DNA from 2 places in the Rothia sp. L_38 genome. Region 2 is predicted to be linked to the other one. Evidence: predicted binding sites of a transcription regulator. Region 2 holds the regulator's gene; the other holds the start of a gene.

Region 1 (7,927 bases), on a different contig from region 2:
CCAGTTCGTCTTCCATATGCAGGAGCTTTTCCGATTCGCCCTGGAGCATGCGCCCGGCGGGGATACCGGTCCAGGATGAGATCACCTCGGCGATATCGTCGGCGGTCACTTCCTCAGAGACCATGGACTCTTCGGACGCGGTGTTCTCAGCCTGCTGAGCGGCGGCCAGTTCGGCTTCGAGGGCGGGGATTTCGCCGTAGAGCATGCGGGAGGCTTCGGCCAGGTTGCCTTCGCGCTGGGCGACTTCTGCCTTGGAACGCAGCTCGTCGATCTGGGTTTTGAGGTCGCCGACGCGGTTGAGACCTGCCTTTTCAGCTTCCCAACGGGCGTTGAGGGCGTCCAGCTCTTCCTTCTTGTCGGCCATATCTGCCCGCAGGGCTTCAAGGCGCTCGACGGAGGCCGGGTCGGTCTCGTTGGCCAGGGCCAGTTCTTCCATGGTCAGGCGGTCAACGGCGCGGCGCAGGGCGTCGATTTCTTCGGGGGCCGAGTCGATTTCCATGCGCAGGCGGGAGGCGGCCTCGTCGATCAGGTCGATGGCCTTGTCGGGCAGCTGACGCGAGGGGATGTAGCGGTTCGACAGATTGGCGGCAGCCACCAGGGCGGAGTCTGCGATAGCAACCTTGTGGTGGGCCTCGTAGCGTTCCTTGAGGCCACGCAGAATACCGATGGTGTCATCGACGCTGGGTTCACCCACGTAGACCTGCTGGAAGCGGCGCTCCAGGGCAGCGTCCTTTTCGATGTTTTCGCGGTATTCGTCGAGGGTGGTTGCACCGATCAGGCGCAGCTCGCCGCGGGCCAGCATAGGCTTAAGCATGTTGCCGGCGTCCATAGAGCCTTCGGAGGCACCTGCTCCAACGACGGTGTGGATTTCGTCGATGAAGGTGACGATTTGCCCCTCGGACTTCTTGATGTCTTCCAGCACGGCCTTGAGGCGCTCTTCGAACTCGCCGCGGTACTTGGCACCGGCAACCATGGCACCCAGGTCGAGGGAGATTAGGGTCTTGCCGCGCAGAGATTCGGGCACGTCGCCGGAAACCATGCGCTGGGCCAGGCCCTCAACGACGGCGGTTTTACCGACGCCGGGTTCGCCAATGAGCACAGGGTTGTTCTTGGTGCGGCGGGAGAGCACCTGGATGACGCGGCGGATTTCGCTGTCTCGCCCAATGACGGGGTCAAGCTTGCCTTCACGGGCAACGGCGGTCAGGTCGGTGCCGTACTGTTCTAGGGCACCGAAGGTACCTTCGGGGTCGGGGGTGGTCACGGTGCGGTCTCCTCTCACGGTTGGAATGGTGTCTTCAATGGTCTTTTCGGTGGCCCCGGCCTGCTGCAGGGCGCGGGCGGTGGCGTCATCCCCCGCTGCGAGCGCCAGCAGCAGTATCTCGGTGGAGATGTAGGTGTCCCCGAACTGGGCTGCCTTGGCTTGGGCAGTTTGGATGGCGGTCAGGACGGCGCGGCTCGGCTGGGCCTGGGCGGCTGAGGCGCCCTGCACCTTGGGCAGTTTTGAAATCTCGGTGGAGGCTGCCAGGGAGATGGCGTCAACGTCGAGACCTGCGGTTTTAAGGACGGCCACTGCCACTCCCTCTCGCTGGTTCATGAGGGCCTTGAGCAGGTGGGAGGTGTCTAGGGTGGGGTTGCCCGCGGTTTGGGCATTCATGTTGGCTGCCGAGAGCGCTTCTTGGCTCTTGGTTGTAAATTGTGCGTTCATTGTTCTCCTTTACCTTTTGCGTAGGTAGTTTGTTCATACTTGAGTGTACTCCACTCAGCTTTAACTTGAGTCTACTACACTCAACTATCTTGCACTAGATATCTGAGGGGCAATTTTCTTTCCGCCCCTATCTACCCCAAACCTACAGGTGTCTCGCACGGCGGGCACGCACGTCCGCCATCTTTCTCAGCCCACCACATCACCTTTACACTGGATAGCAGTCACTCACCCAAGGAGAACCATGCCCCGCACCGCCTACGCCGTCCGCCATGTCGCCTTTGAAGATCTTGGCATCTTTGAAGATTTACTCACCAAGCGAGGTTTTAGCGTCGAATATCGCGATGCCGGTATTGACGCCCTCAACACCCCCGAGGTGCGCGAGGCAGATTTGCTAATCATTCTGGGCGCCCCCATTAGCGTGAACGACACCCAGGACTACCCCTTCCTCTTTGAAGAAGTAGAACTCATCAAGGCGCGCATCTCCGCTCAGAAGCCCGTCCTGGGCATTTGTCTAGGCGCCCAGCAGATTGCCCTGGCAGCGGGCGCGCAGGTTGACCCCACCGGCGAAATCGAGCTGGGCTACTCCCCGGTAGAACTTACCGAAGCCGGGCAAGAATCAGTACTTGCACCGCTCGGCAACACCCCCGTCCTCCACTGGCACGGAGATGCCTTCACCCTACCCAAGGGCACCTCAAGCCTGGCCCGCACCCAGATGTGCGAGAACCAAGCCTTTGCCCTCAAGGACGAGGCAGGGCGACCCTACGCTCTGGCGCTCCAGTTCCACCTTGAAGTCAACCCCCGCCATATTGAGCAGTGGCTCATTGCTTATGCCGACTACATCAGGGCTTCAGAGCAGGACGTTGCGGTCATCCGCCGCGAGGCCTCCCTCTACGCAGAAAAGCTGACTACAGCTGCAACCGATGTACTCAAGGGCTGGCTCGAGCAGGTTAATCTGTAAGACTTCCCTTCAGCATCTGCCCAGGGCTAGTCAAGAAAGTCGTACATCGATTCTTCACGCTCTAGCTGCTCCCGAGTGGCATCATCGAGCCCTCGCGTCAGGGCTCGGGCTTTTCGGTAGTCACTGATAGCAAGTAGCAGGGTGGCAATAGCGAACGAGAAGGTCAAAATCCCGCTGGTATTACCAAAGGCAGCGGAGAGGCCGATAACGTCGGAGCCCAGCAGGGCAGCGGCAGCTGAAATGTTCTGCCCCTCAAGACGGTCAGGAGCCACCATACCGAAGAATCCGGCCAGTACCCAGGTAGATGCTACCACGAGCGCGGTGACGGGCGGCAAGCCAGCCCGCACTCCCTTTTCTTGCACACCCATTTCTTTGAAAGAAAACAGGGCAGCGACCAACAGGATAATCAGTAGGGCAGGCCCAAATGAAATCGCATAAATGGGCACCAGCTCTCCCCCGGCGCCAAAAAGGGCGCGCCCGGCAGTAATCCAGGCAGCAGAAATAAAAGCCATGGGCACCAACAGATAGGCAAGCACCCGGCGCACGGGGCTTGGCTGCCGCCGTAGACGCGGGTGGGTGGGCAACTGGTCTGTAGTGGTATGGGGGCGCTCTTGGTTCACTCACCTATCCTAACCGGACAAACCTCCCCCAGGACGGGTAGGGTGGTGTATATGAGCAGACTTAAAGCTATTTTCTTTGACCACGACGGAACCCTCGTAGATACCGAACCCCTGTGGGCCGAGGCAAAAACTACCCTAGCTGCCGAGTTCGGTGCCAACTGGACTGAGCAGGATACGCTCATGGCCCTGGGTAAGCCTGCTGCAGTCACTTTTGCCCGAATGCAGGAGCTGGGTGCAGATGCTCCCACCGATGAACTCTACGACCGGCTCAAGGCGAAGATGTCGGTGCTGCTTAAGGACGCCCGGGTTGAGCTCCTACCCGGCATCGAGGCGCTCCTGGCGCAGGTAGCTGAGGCAGGCGTCCCCGCCGGCATTGTCACCAACGCTACGACCGAGGTAGCTGCCAACACCGCCAAGCTGGCACCGGAGGGTCTCTTTAAAACCCTGGTAACCGATGAGCAGGTTACTCACGCTAAGCCTGACCCCGACCCCTACCTCATGGCAGCACGCAACCTGGGGGTAGACCCAGCTAACTGTGTTGCGGTGGAGGACTCTGCTTCTGGCGCCCAGAGCGCTATGGCAGCAGGCATGAAGGTGGTTGTGGTACCGGGCCTGACCGAGGTTCCAGACCATCTGGGGCACGCCCGCTACACTCACACAGAACTTAGCCTAGAAAAAATCAGGGCTTTGATTGAGGGGTAAAGGACACAACTGCATCAGTAAAGGCGGGTCTATCGTGTGTGATAGACCCGCCTTTACCGTGTGGTTCACGTATGGGTGGAGCTTACTTAAGGTTGCCCTGACCATCTTCAAGGTGACCGCGCAGGAACCACTGGAAGAGTTCCAGTTCAGCGGTCTGACCGATGAGCAAATCCTCGGTGATGGGATCGATGTCGCCCACCTTAGCGATGGCAGCACGGTGGTCTTCAACAACCACGTTGTAGACCTCATTCAGAGCGCGAATGTGAGTCAGTGCATCAGCACGGTCAACATCGTATTCAGCCCAGGTGCGCTTTTTTACCAGGTCGCCAGAGAGGCCATTGGGAGCTACACCCATGGTGGCCATACGCTCAGCAATAGCGTCAACGAAGCCACGAACCAGATCAACCTGGGGGTCGAGCATTTCGTGAACGGCGATGAAGTTGGGGCCAACGACATTCCAGTGAGCGTGCTTGAGGACCAGGTGCAGGTCGTTCAGGGCGTGCAGGCGAAGCTGCAGGACGTCGGCTACGTGGTGACCTGACTCTTCGGTGAGGCCAGGAACGGTAAATGATGCGTACTTGCTCATGAGTGAGACTTCCTTTCGAAAGTGATGACCGGTATTTTTCAAAGCTCCGGCTGGCTTGCTGTACTTCTAGCCTACGCACTCTCAACAGCGTTTTCAAGCATTATTATGATTAATTCATAATAAGCAAAACCTTGTTTGACCTGCTGGAACACCTTATTTCTGTCTTAGTTAAGCCTTACCTGACCACACTCTGGCTAGATATTTCAGGCAGTCAAACCACATAAACCCATTTAACATAAAGGTTCACGCGCCACAGATGGTGGAGCGTGAACCTTGATGCAATCAATGAGACTGGTTATGCAACCCGCTGATGATTAGATTTTTTCAGCAGAGCGGCCAGTGCGGGCACCAAGCAGACCACCCAGGGCGGTGATGATCATAGCCAAAATGAGACCACAGAAAGTGTACAGGGAGTACTTAGCGGTGTTGTTCATAGCATCGTTTGCTACAACAACAGCCTGATCAAAGGTTTCTTGAGCATTGTTTGCCAGGTTATTCAGGGTTTCCTCAGCCTTCTGTACGCCCTCTTCATATGAGGTCACGATATTGTTAGCAGCCGATCGCGATTGAGCTGCGGTGAGGTTAGTGTTAGCTTCAATTTCACGAGCCAGAGCATCCTCGTCGATCTGCTCAGTGATTGATGCAATACGATCTTCAATGTTTGCACGAACATCCTCTGCAACAACAGAAGAATCTTCACCGTCTACAATGATTCGCTGAGCAGCTACCTGCAGGTCAGCAACGGTTTCATCAACTTGGGCCTGGAGATAGTCGGGGTGCAGCTGCTCAATGGAGCTATTAGCAAGCGCCTGACGCACATCAACAGAGACACCCTCGGCATCAACATCAATTCGGTCGGTATTGATATTCGAAACAGCCTGAGCCGCCGCCGATGACGCACTTGAAACAGCACCGCCAGCCGCACCAAGCATGTTACCCAGCGCCCCAAATGCAGAAGATACTGCGCTCACAGCTAGAACCACAATGGCAATAACACCCAGTGCCCACGTAAGGAACCCGTGAATCAAGCCCGCCTTGTTAGCGGTCAAACCAGCAATAAAGCCCGCCACGCCAAGAGAAACAGCCAAAGAAAAAATAGTCCAGATTATCAGACCAGTTCCGACACCTTCCGTTGGGTTTTCAGCAGTCAGGTCGGTACCTCCAAGCCCCACCGCAGTTCCCACAAGAGAGAAGAGTGCAGAGAGAGCGATGAAGGTAACTAGACCAGCAAAGATGCTTCGCCATGAGATGTTACTACCTGCCTCAAGACGGGCATCTTGGGCAATAATCTGGCGGAGAGAGCCGCGTGCGATACCCCGAGGCGCGTTAGCGCCTGACTCAACAACCCCTACATTTTCGGTCATAATTTTTCCTTTAGATACATGATCAACTAATCAAGAATTTTAAGCATGAGACACAATATCACTCTAGATCACTCTAGAAGATAGTGCATACCCTCTATTTATAGCACGTACACTTTCATTCATGAGCTACCGACAACCCCAATAATCACGGTTTAGGTGACGCAGCATCACTACCGCCATGCTCAAAATCACGAAAATTTTTACTAGTCAAGTAGCGATTTCAACAGCATATCGATAAGTAAACTTTGCGTCACCACCATGAAAAATGGGATTCATTTCATAAGTAGGCTTGACTGCTAGGAGATATCTCTGAGGCACGAACAGTCAGAACCAGAATGCTAAAATATAGGGTTAGACCCGCATCGGCCAAGCGAAACTCTTTCACCATGCCTACGACCAGTTCTCAACCTTCACCTTCACGCACCTTCCCCAGTTGCGCCCAGATTCGCCGCTGGCGCCGCTACCTGGCTGAAGAAATCTCAGAAGCTCGCATCTATGCCGCCCTGGCAGAGCGTGCCGAAGGAAAAGAAGCAGAGATTCTCCGGGAGGTTGCTCAGGCTGAGGAGCGCCACCAAAATCACTGGCGGGAACTGTTAGGCGAGCACGCTTACCCCGAACCCAAGCCGTCTATCTCCGCCAGATTCCTGCAACTTCTTGCTAAGAACTTTGGGTCAGTTTTTGTGCTCGCCCTAGCCCAGCGTGCCGAGGGCCGCTCACCTTACGCGGAGGACCCCGACGCCACTGAAGCCATGGCCGCCGATGAAGCAATTCACGAAGAGATTATTCGAGCACTGTCTACCTCTGGCCGTGAAAAACTCTCGGGCAACTTCCGCGCCGCCGTCTTTGGCGCAAATGATGGTCTAGTATCGAATGCTGCTCTCATCATGGGCGTGGGGGCTTCTGGCGTCAGCAGCTCTATGGTGCTTCTTTCAGGCGTCGCAGGCCTACTGGCTGGCGCCCTCTCCATGGCAGCGGGCGAGTTCGTTTCTGTGCGCTCCCAGCGTGAACTCCTGGACGCTTCTCGCCCAACTCAGGTCACCCTCAACGTTGCCCACCAGCTCGATATTAACCAGAATGAACTAGAACTGATTTACAAGGCTCGAGGCATGAGCGAGGAAGCTGCCCGCCACCGTGCCATGGAGCGCTTCGGCTATTTCACCTGCGACTGCGATCCCTCACTCTCCTTCCGCAATGATATTGAGGGCGAAGAGGTTGAGGACGCCCACGGCGCACTCGGCAGCGATGTGGGGGCTGCGGCCTCCAGTTTCTGCTTCTTTGCATCCGGCGCATTGATCCCGATTCTTCCCTATATTTTTGGCATGTCGGGCGGTGCAGCCATGCTGGTTGCCATGCTGCTAGTGGGCTTTGCGCTGATGGTCACCGGTGGTGTGGTGGGTCTTCTTTCGGGAGCCTCCCCCTTCAAACGCGGCCTGCGCCAGCTAGCGATCGGTTACGGGGCGGCCCTAGCTACTTATCTACTAGGGTTGGCATTCAATACAGTGGTTCTCTAGATAGACACACAACCATCTGCCCAGAAACACCTGTCAGGACATGGCAAGTTATTAAACCCTGCATGTCAGAAATACCTAGACTTGCAGGGTTTTACCGCGCATATTTCACAGAAGGTTTACCATGTCACATCATCAAAAAGTTCTCTAACCCAACCGCAGAACCTTGGTGAAGGGGGCAGCCTGGGCAGCGCCTGCCGTTATCTCCAGCGCCACTATCCCCGCTTATACGGCCTCACACGGTGCATTACAACTACCCGATTTAGCGGTGGGGCCGAATATACGACTGGGGGTACGCGGCAAGAAGGTGTCACAAGCACAACCCAGACCTTGACTCTGGGTGGCCAATTCTTCATCACGGATTTACCAGCCAATATCACCGTCACCAGTATTAAATACGAGGTCTGGACCTCTAACTGCATAGACCAGAAATCTTCTGGACCCGGTATTTTCTGGATTGGTAACACCTCCGCCCAGTACTCTT
Region 2 (7,927 bases):
CGAGACCAAGGGCGGCGTGATGACCAAGCTGATCGAGCGCAACACCGCTATCCCCACCAAGCGTTCCGAAACCTTCACCACCGCTGAAGACAACCAGCCCTCAGTATCGATTCAGGTCTTCCAGGGCGAGCGCGAGTTCACCCGCGACAACAAGAACCTGGGCACCTTCGAACTGACCGGCATCGCACCCGCACCCCGCGGCGTCCCCCAGATCGAAGTTACCTTCGACATCGACGCCAACGGCATCGTGCACGTCTCCGCTAAGGACAAGGGCACCGGCACCGAGCAGTCCATGACCATCACCGGCGGCACTTCCCTCTCCAAGGAAGACATCGACCGCATGGTTAAGGACGCCGAGGCTCACGCCGAGCAGGACAAGGCCCGCCGCGAGGCAGCCGAGACCCGCAACGCTGCTGAGAACACCGCTTACTCCATCGAGAAGCTCATCAAGGACAACGACGAGAAGCTGCCCGAGGACGTCAAGACCGAGGTCCAGGCCGACGTTGACGCCCTGAAGGCTGCCCTCGAAGGTGAAGACGATGACGCCGTCAAGGCTGCTTTCGAGAAGCTGCAGGCCTCCCAGACCAAGCTGGGTGAGGCTCTCTACGCCCAGGCTCAGGCAGACGCCGCAGCCGGCGAGGGTACCAAGGATGAGGACGACGACGTCGTTGATGCCGAAGTAATCGATGAAGAAGACGAGAAGAAGAACTAATCATGGCTGAGAACACCAACGAGCCCGTAGACAACCAGCCCGAGGGCACCGACCCTCTGGAGGACGCCTTCGCCGCCCCGGCATCTGAAGGCCACCCCGAGCCCGAAGGTGTAGCTGCTGACGCTGCGGCAGATGAAGAACCTGCCGCAGCCGAGGCCTGCGAAAGTGCAGAGGCAGCTGAGAGCGCTGACGCGGCCCTGGCCGCCGAACGTCTTGAAGATCTGCGCCGCCTTCAGGCCGAGTTCACCAACTACAAGAACCGCACCGCCAAGGAAAAAGACCAGCTGCGCGACTTCGTGATCGCCGATCTGGTTGCCGCCCTGCTGCCCGTCATTGACGATATCGATGCCGCCCGCAAGCACGGCGACCTTGAAGAAGGCCCCTTCGCCGCCATCGCTAACAAGCTCGAAGAGACCCTGACCAAGCAGGGCCTGGAACGCTTTGGCGAAGTCGGCGAACCCTTCAACCCCCAGGTTCACGAGGCTGTCCTGCAGCAGCCCACCAGCGAGGTTGAGCCCGATTCAATCTCCATGGTTCTTCGCAACGGTTACAAGGTGAAGGACCGCGTGGTCCGCACCGCCCAGGTAGCCGTAGCGGTAGCAGAATAAGGGATGCGGGCGGGCACCCGGCCTGATACGTCAGGCTAGGTGCCCGCCCCTTATGTCAAGAGGTTTATATATTATGAGCTATTTTATTGGAGTATTTCCACTCGCAATTTTTAGCATCGGCTTCGTTGTCATTTTTTGTTGTATAAAGAGGCCCGCAAAATATCTAATAATGGAAAAATTTGCAGGGTTTGCATTTCAAACTGGTCTAGCAATAGCAGCAATCTCCGGTGCGATTCATATGGCAGTGGTTACATCTCTTATTTCCTATACAACGGCTTTAGGGGTGTCTGTCTCTGAAGTTCCCGAAAATCTTGATAATGATAGAATCTGGGAGATGGTTAGTATGCTCCAAGAGTATTCGGATGAGGCTTTCTATATCGCAATTTGTGCAGCAATTCTATGCCTTCTTGGGATTATTTTTTCTGTCGTGGCAACGCTAATAAAAGAAATATAATTTTAATTTAAAAATTTGGTGAAGTAAGTCTGCAAAGGGTGGCCCATTGTAGAATTCTTTGAATAAACTTCTATAAATAGTTGAATATCTACCTCGGAAGGAGAGGCACATGGCGAGCGAAAACTGGCTCCATCAAGATTTTTATAAGGTACTGGGCGTAGCCGAGGACGCTTCCGAGGCAGATATCAAGAAGGCCTACCGCAAGCTGGCCCGCAAGCACCACCCCGACCAGAACCCCGGCGACGAGGCCGCTGAGAAGAAGTTCAAGGAAGTCTCAGAAGCCTACGACGTGCTCTCAGACCCCAAGCAGAAGGAAGAGTACGACCAGATTCGCAAGTACGGCGCTGCCGGATTCGGTGGGGCTGGTGGCGGCTTCCCGGGCGGTTTCCCCGGTGGGGCCGGGGGCTTCCCCGGCGGCGCTGGCGGTATCAACATTGAAGACCTGCTCGGCGGCATGTTCGGTGGCGGTGCTGGCTTTGGCGGGGCCGGACGCTCCGCCGGAGGTTTCCCTGGCGGTGCGGGTGGCTTCCCCGGTGGCGGCTTCTCAGCCCCCAAGGGGGAGGACGCCACCACCAGCGCCCGCATCACCATCCAGCAGGCCTACGACGGCGCTGAGGTCTCGGTCTTCCGCCCCGGCGGCTCCCAAACCCAGGTGCGCCTGCCCCGCGGCGTCAAGGACGGCCAGAAAATCCGTGCCCGAGGCAAGGGGCACCCAGGTGCCGGTGGGGCAGGGGACCTGATCGTCACCGTCCGTGTGGACTCCCACCCTGTCTTTGACCGCGAGGGTGATAACCTGCTCGTGCGTGTGCCCGTCACCCTGGAAGAAGCCGTCAAGGGCGGCGTGATTGAGGCCCCCACCCTCGACGGCGGGAGCGTCAAACTCCGCCTGGCTGCCGGGGCCCCGTCCGGCCGTAAGCTGCGCGCTAAGGGCCGCGGCTTCGTGACCAAGAAGGGCACCGGCGATATGCTGGTTACCCCCGAGGTGCAGCTGCCCACCAACCTCACGCCCGAAGCTGAGGCAGCTCTCGACGCCTTTTTCGCGGTGGCACCCCAGGCTAACCCCCGTGAGGACCTGCTGAGGAAAGCTGGTGACTAAGAATGGCTCTCGAATCTGACCGCCCGGTCTTCGTTATATCCGTAGCTGCCGAATTGGCCGGTATGCACCCGCAGACCCTGCGCCAGTACGACCGGCTAGGGCTGGTGCAGCCCCAGCGAGCCCCGGGGCGGGCCCGTCGCTACTCCGAACGCGACGTGCAGAAACTCCAGGAGATTCAGGAGCTTTCCCAATCGGGCGTCTCGCTTGAGGGAATCAAGCGCATCATGCAGCTGGAGAACCAGGTGGAGGCCCTGCGGGCCCGCATGACCGAGCTGCAGGCTGAAAATGATGTCCTTCGTAATCGCCTGCAGGAGAGCTCCCGCATCTTTGCTGCCGGAACCTCAGGTGGGGCTGTGCACCTGGCCCGGGGCAAGCGTCCTGCTGCCCGCCAGACCTCCCAGGCTGTGGTGCTCTACCGGCCGCGCTAACCCCGCCCCTAGATCTTGACTGTAGCGATGGTTGCCATCAGCGCGAAAGAGATTCGTGCAGATGGCAACCATCGTTACTTTTAAGATGCTGGATACCTCCAGCACAGCTCTTAAAAACTTTTGGAATAAAGTAATTTGGGCTAGTGTTGAACTGTCTGTAGACGAGAAGTTCACCACCGAAAGGGAACCATCATGACCAACATCAACACCGCCCCCGACCTACGCCCCGGCCTGCTCAGCGTCGATAACACAGCCTTCCAGATGGGCCTGGACACCTTCGGCGACACCACCGTCGACCTGGCAGGGAACCGCCTGCACCACGCCCAGGTCATCCGCAACGTCCTTGAACAGGGCCAGCTGGCCGACTGTGTCGGCGTCGACTTCTTTGGTATCGGTGAACACCACCGCCCCGACTTTGCCGTCAGCGCCCCCGATACCATCCTGGCAGGCTTGGCTACCAGCACTGAACGCATCCACCTAGGTTCGGCCGTCACCGTCCTCTCCTCGGACGACCCCATCCGTGTCTACCAGCGCTTCGCCACCATCAACGCCCTCAGTGACGGCCGCGCCGAAGCCGTACTGGGCCGCGGCTCCTTCACTGAGTCCTTCCCCCTCTTCGGCTACAAGCTTGAAGACTACAACTCCCTTTTCTCCGAGAAGTTCGACCTCTTCACCAAAATCATCACTCAGGAGCCCCTCAATTGGAACCCCGGCAACCGCCCGCCCCTGGTGAACCAGGAGATTTACCCCAAGACCGAGGGTATTCTCAAGCACTGGCTGGCTGTTGGTGGCAGCCCTGAATCCGTCGCCCGCGCGGCCCAGTACAAGACCCCGCTCATGCTGGCGATCATTGGAGGGCCCGCTGAGCGCTTCAAGCCCTACACCGACCTCTACCGCCGGGCCAACGAGCAGCTGGGCAACGGCGATTTGCCCATCGCCGTCCACTCACCCGGCCACATCGCCGAGACGGACGAAGAAGCCCGCAGCCAGCTGCGCGAACACTGGATCGCTAACCGCAACAAGATCGGTGCTGAACGCGGCTGGGGCCCGGCAGGGGAGCGCGAATTTGAGCACGAAATTGAACACGGTGCCCTCTATGTGGGTTCGCCCGAAACCGTCGCCCAGAAGATTGCCGATACCGTTCACAAGCTGGGTGTCAACCGTTTCGATCTCAAGTTCTCCAACGGTGCTCTAGCCCATGAGCACTCCATGAACTCGATTGAACTCTACGGCACCAAGGTGCTGCCGCGCGTTCGTGAACTGCTGGCAGAAGATTAGGGTAAGGACGCCTGTGGCAGCGCAAGCGGTCACAGCGGCTCATAAAGTGGCGGCACCCTGTTTTGGGTGCCGCCACAATCTTTAAGTCTACGGTAGTCAGGGGTGGGTATGCCAGGCTTTGTGGGAAAATTATCAGCCTACTGTTCATAAGTCGTCATTCTGCTGCAGATAAGGCTTAAAGACTTGAAAATTCCGGTATTGGTCAGCTAGCTTAGTTCTATCAGCGGGGTAGACCCGCCCCATCGATCGACAAAGGAGCCGACCGTGACCGACACCCACCTTTCTTCCAACAAGCCCTTCGACACCCTCGACCTTAAGGCTCTGACCGAACCCGCAACTGAGGGGGCTGTCCGAGTTACCCTCACCCTTCCCACCGAACGCGCCGGTCGCGACACCACGGGGAATGCCATTCGCTTCCGCAACCTTCTCTCATCTGCCCGCGACAGACTAGAGGCAGCAGGGCATGATGCAGATTCAATCCTTGCTCCCGCCCAAGAACTCCACGACGACCGTGACTACTGGCAGCACCAGGGAGATGGCCTGCTAGTCCTTCTTGACGGAGATAAACTCACCGCCCAGCGTCTGCCCTTCGAGTTACCCGAAAGCGTCACTGTAGCCAATGACTACGACCTCACCGCCCTCGTCCCCCTTCTCAGCACCGATACCAGCCTGCACCTGCTGGCCCTCTCCCGCAAAGAAGTGCGCCTCTTTGAAACCGACGGCACCCGCATCGGCCGCATCAACCTCGAGAACATGATCGAGAGCGAAGACGATATCTACAACGACTACGATGTGCAGCGCACCCAGCAGCAGGCCCCCAAGGGTGGTGGGGAAGCCACCTTCCACGCCCACACCAACGACTCTGATACCGACCGCATCTATCGTGAACGGTTCTTACGCAAGGTAGCCCAGGGGATTGAAGCAGAAGTCTCTGAGCCTAACCGTCACCCGCTCGTCCTCGCAGGGGTCGAAGAGCTTACCCACGAGTTCCGCTCCACCACTTCCTGGGGTCAAGTGCTGGAAACCGTCATCACCGGTAGGGTTGACGGGATGAGCGAAAGCCAGCTGCTTGAAAATCTGCAGCCAGTACTTACCGAAGTAGCTGATGCCGAGACCAAGAGTCTCGCCCAGCAGATTGACGATGCCCGATCCGGAAAACGATATATCGGCGCTGGTGAGATTCTAGAGGCAGCGACCCAGGGGCAGATTGCAACCCTGCTGGTGGCCCCCGGGGCTGAGAGTGCTGCCGACGGCCAGCTCGGCGAAAAGGCCCAAACTATTAACCTGGTGCTCCGTTCAGGAGGCGAAGTGAAACCCGCCCCCGAGAGCCAGGAAGAAAAACTGGCAGCAATAACTCGCTGGTAAGTAAATACACAGAATAAGACGAGATAGGCCACCGGCTCCTTGACTCGCTATAGTTGAATGGCGCCCCACCGCAGTGCACACGCCTGCGGCGGGGCGTCCTTATTCATCACGCAGCTGCGGCGCTCCCTCGCCCGCAGCGACCTGTATCAAGGACACCACATGACCTTTCAAGACGTCTTGAGCGCTATAAGCTCCCTCATCTGGGGACCTTTTGTGCTCATACCGCTGCTTCTTGGCACCGGTATCTACCTGACGGTGCGGCTGGGCTTTATCCAGCTCACCAAACTACTCGTCGCTAACCGTCTAGCCTTCTTCGAACGCAAGGACGACGGTGCTACCGGCGGCGACATCTCCCAGTTCCAGTCCCTCACCACCGCCCTCGCCGCGACGGTGGGCACCGGTAATATCGTCGGCGTTGCCACCGCGATTTCTATCGGTGGCCCCGGCGCCCTCTTCTGGATGTGGGTCACCGCTATTTTCGGTATGGCCTCCAAGTACTCCGAAGCCTTCCTGGGCGTGCGCTACCGCACCACAGATGCCAAGGGGGAAGTCTCCGGCGGTCCCCAGTACTACCTCCAGCGCGGTATCAAAGGCCCCCTGGGTAAATTCCTAGCCCTCTTCTTCGCGGTAGCCGCCGTGCTGGCGTCCTTCGGCATCGGCAATACCGCCCAGGGCAACTCCATCGCCCACAACCTTGAAGACACCTTCCACCTGCCCGCAGCCCTCACCGGCATCGTGCTAGCCCTTATCACCCTTTTCGTGCTGATGGGCGGCATTAAGTCCATCGGCAAGGTGACCGCCGGTTTTGTGCCGATTATGATCCTCTTCTACGTGGGCGGGGCTCTTTACATTCTGGGCGTTAACGCCGCGGCGCTTCCGGCTGCCCTGGGGCAGATATTTTCGGACGCCTTCACCGGCTCCTCCGCCGTGGGCGGCTTTGCTGGGGCCTCTCTCATGTACGCCGTACAGTACGGTGTAGCCCGCGGTATTTTCTCCAACGAATCGGGCATGGGGTCCGCCGCTATCGCAGCAGCTGCTGCCCAGACCACCCACCCGGTCCGCCAGGGGCTGGTCTCCATGACCCAGACCTTCATCGACACCATGATCGTTGTGACCTGCACCGGCCTGGTGCTGGTTGTCACCGGCACGTGGCAGGCCACCGACTCCACCGGTGAACAGATATCAGCCTCAGTGATGACCAGCCATGCCTTTGCGTCGGTGATTGGGCCCGCCGGCAGCTGGATCGTGACCATCGGCCTGGTGCTCTTTGCCTACTCCACCATTCTGGGCTGGGCCTACTACGGCGAACGCAACATCGAAAGGCTCTTTGGTCGCCGGGGCGTCACCCCCTACCGTCTTTTCTTTGCAGTCATTGTCTACTTCGGCTGCACCATGGAACTGACCGTAGCCTGGACCTTCTCAGACATCGCCAACGGACTCATGGCCATCCCCAACCTGATTGGCCTGCTCCTTATGTCGGGACTGATCGCTCGAGAAACCAAGTACTACCTGGCCAACGATCCCAAGCTCACCGCCTCCAAAACAGAGATTGATGCCTTTATGCAGGGGCACCCCGGAGCGGTTGATTCCTACGAGAAAACCGGTCAATAAGAAGACCCTCACCGCATAAAAACAGGCGGGTACCCGCAGCCACACATGTGTGATAGCGGGTATCCGCCTATTGTATCTACCTAGCGTAAGTTCTAGCGACGAATATAGGTTAGGTCGTGGGCGCGACGTCCGGCCTCGCCAGCCTTGCGTTCGAAGCTGGTGACGACGCGTCCCTCCCAACGAGGCGCCCAGCCGCCGACGGGGTCGTCCTCGCTGGTATTCTCCCCGGCGTGGGCATTGGTGAAATCGGGGTGGGCATCGAGTACCTCGCGCATGACCAGGGCGTATTCCTCCCAGTCGGTAGCCAAACGCCAGGTACCGCCGGGCTTGAGTACCCGGGCTACCTTATCTGCAAAGGCGGGGGAAACCAGACGA

What was found. The regulator HspR, encoded in region 2, represses chaperone genes until heat shock. The targets are predictions, from matches to a motif close to AAGTTGAGTCNNNNNGACTCAACTT.
Region 1: clpB (ATP-dependent chaperone ClpB) is a predicted target of HspR. The motif match lies at 1,768-1,792, and genes of this name have one in related genera.

What each region holds. Positions count from the first base shown of each region.
Region 1 is NZ_JBOEQD010000005.1:116,784-124,710, reverse strand. It holds gene clpB (ATP-dependent chaperone ClpB) at 1-1,705, opposite strand, end outside; gene ACRCJM_RS05325 (glutamine amidotransferase) at 1,947-2,663, shown strand; gene ACRCJM_RS05320 (hypothetical protein) at 2,690-3,283, opposite strand; gene ACRCJM_RS05315 (HAD family hydrolase) at 3,335-3,985, shown strand; gene ACRCJM_RS05310 (Dps family protein) at 4,068-4,571, opposite strand; gene ACRCJM_RS05305 (YrzE family protein) at 4,886-5,935, opposite strand; gene ACRCJM_RS05300 (VIT1/CCC1 transporter family protein) at 6,322-7,446, shown strand.
Region 2 is NZ_JBOEQD010000008.1:65,778-73,704, reverse strand. It holds gene dnaK (molecular chaperone DnaK) at 1-712, shown strand, start outside; gene ACRCJM_RS07560 (nucleotide exchange factor GrpE) at 715-1,320, shown strand; gene ACRCJM_RS07555 (hypothetical protein) at 1,394-1,774, shown strand; gene ACRCJM_RS07550 (DnaJ C-terminal domain-containing protein) at 1,884-2,870, shown strand; gene ACRCJM_RS07545 (heat shock protein transcriptional repressor HspR) at 2,873-3,298, shown strand; gene ACRCJM_RS07540 (hypothetical protein) at 3,360-3,494, shown strand; gene ACRCJM_RS07535 (LLM class flavin-dependent oxidoreductase) at 3,491-4,576, shown strand; gene ACRCJM_RS07530 (hypothetical protein) at 4,841-5,941, shown strand; gene ACRCJM_RS07525 (alanine/glycine:cation symporter family protein) at 6,101-7,552, shown strand; gene trmB (tRNA (guanosine(46)-N7)-methyltransferase TrmB) at 7,645-7,927, opposite strand, start outside.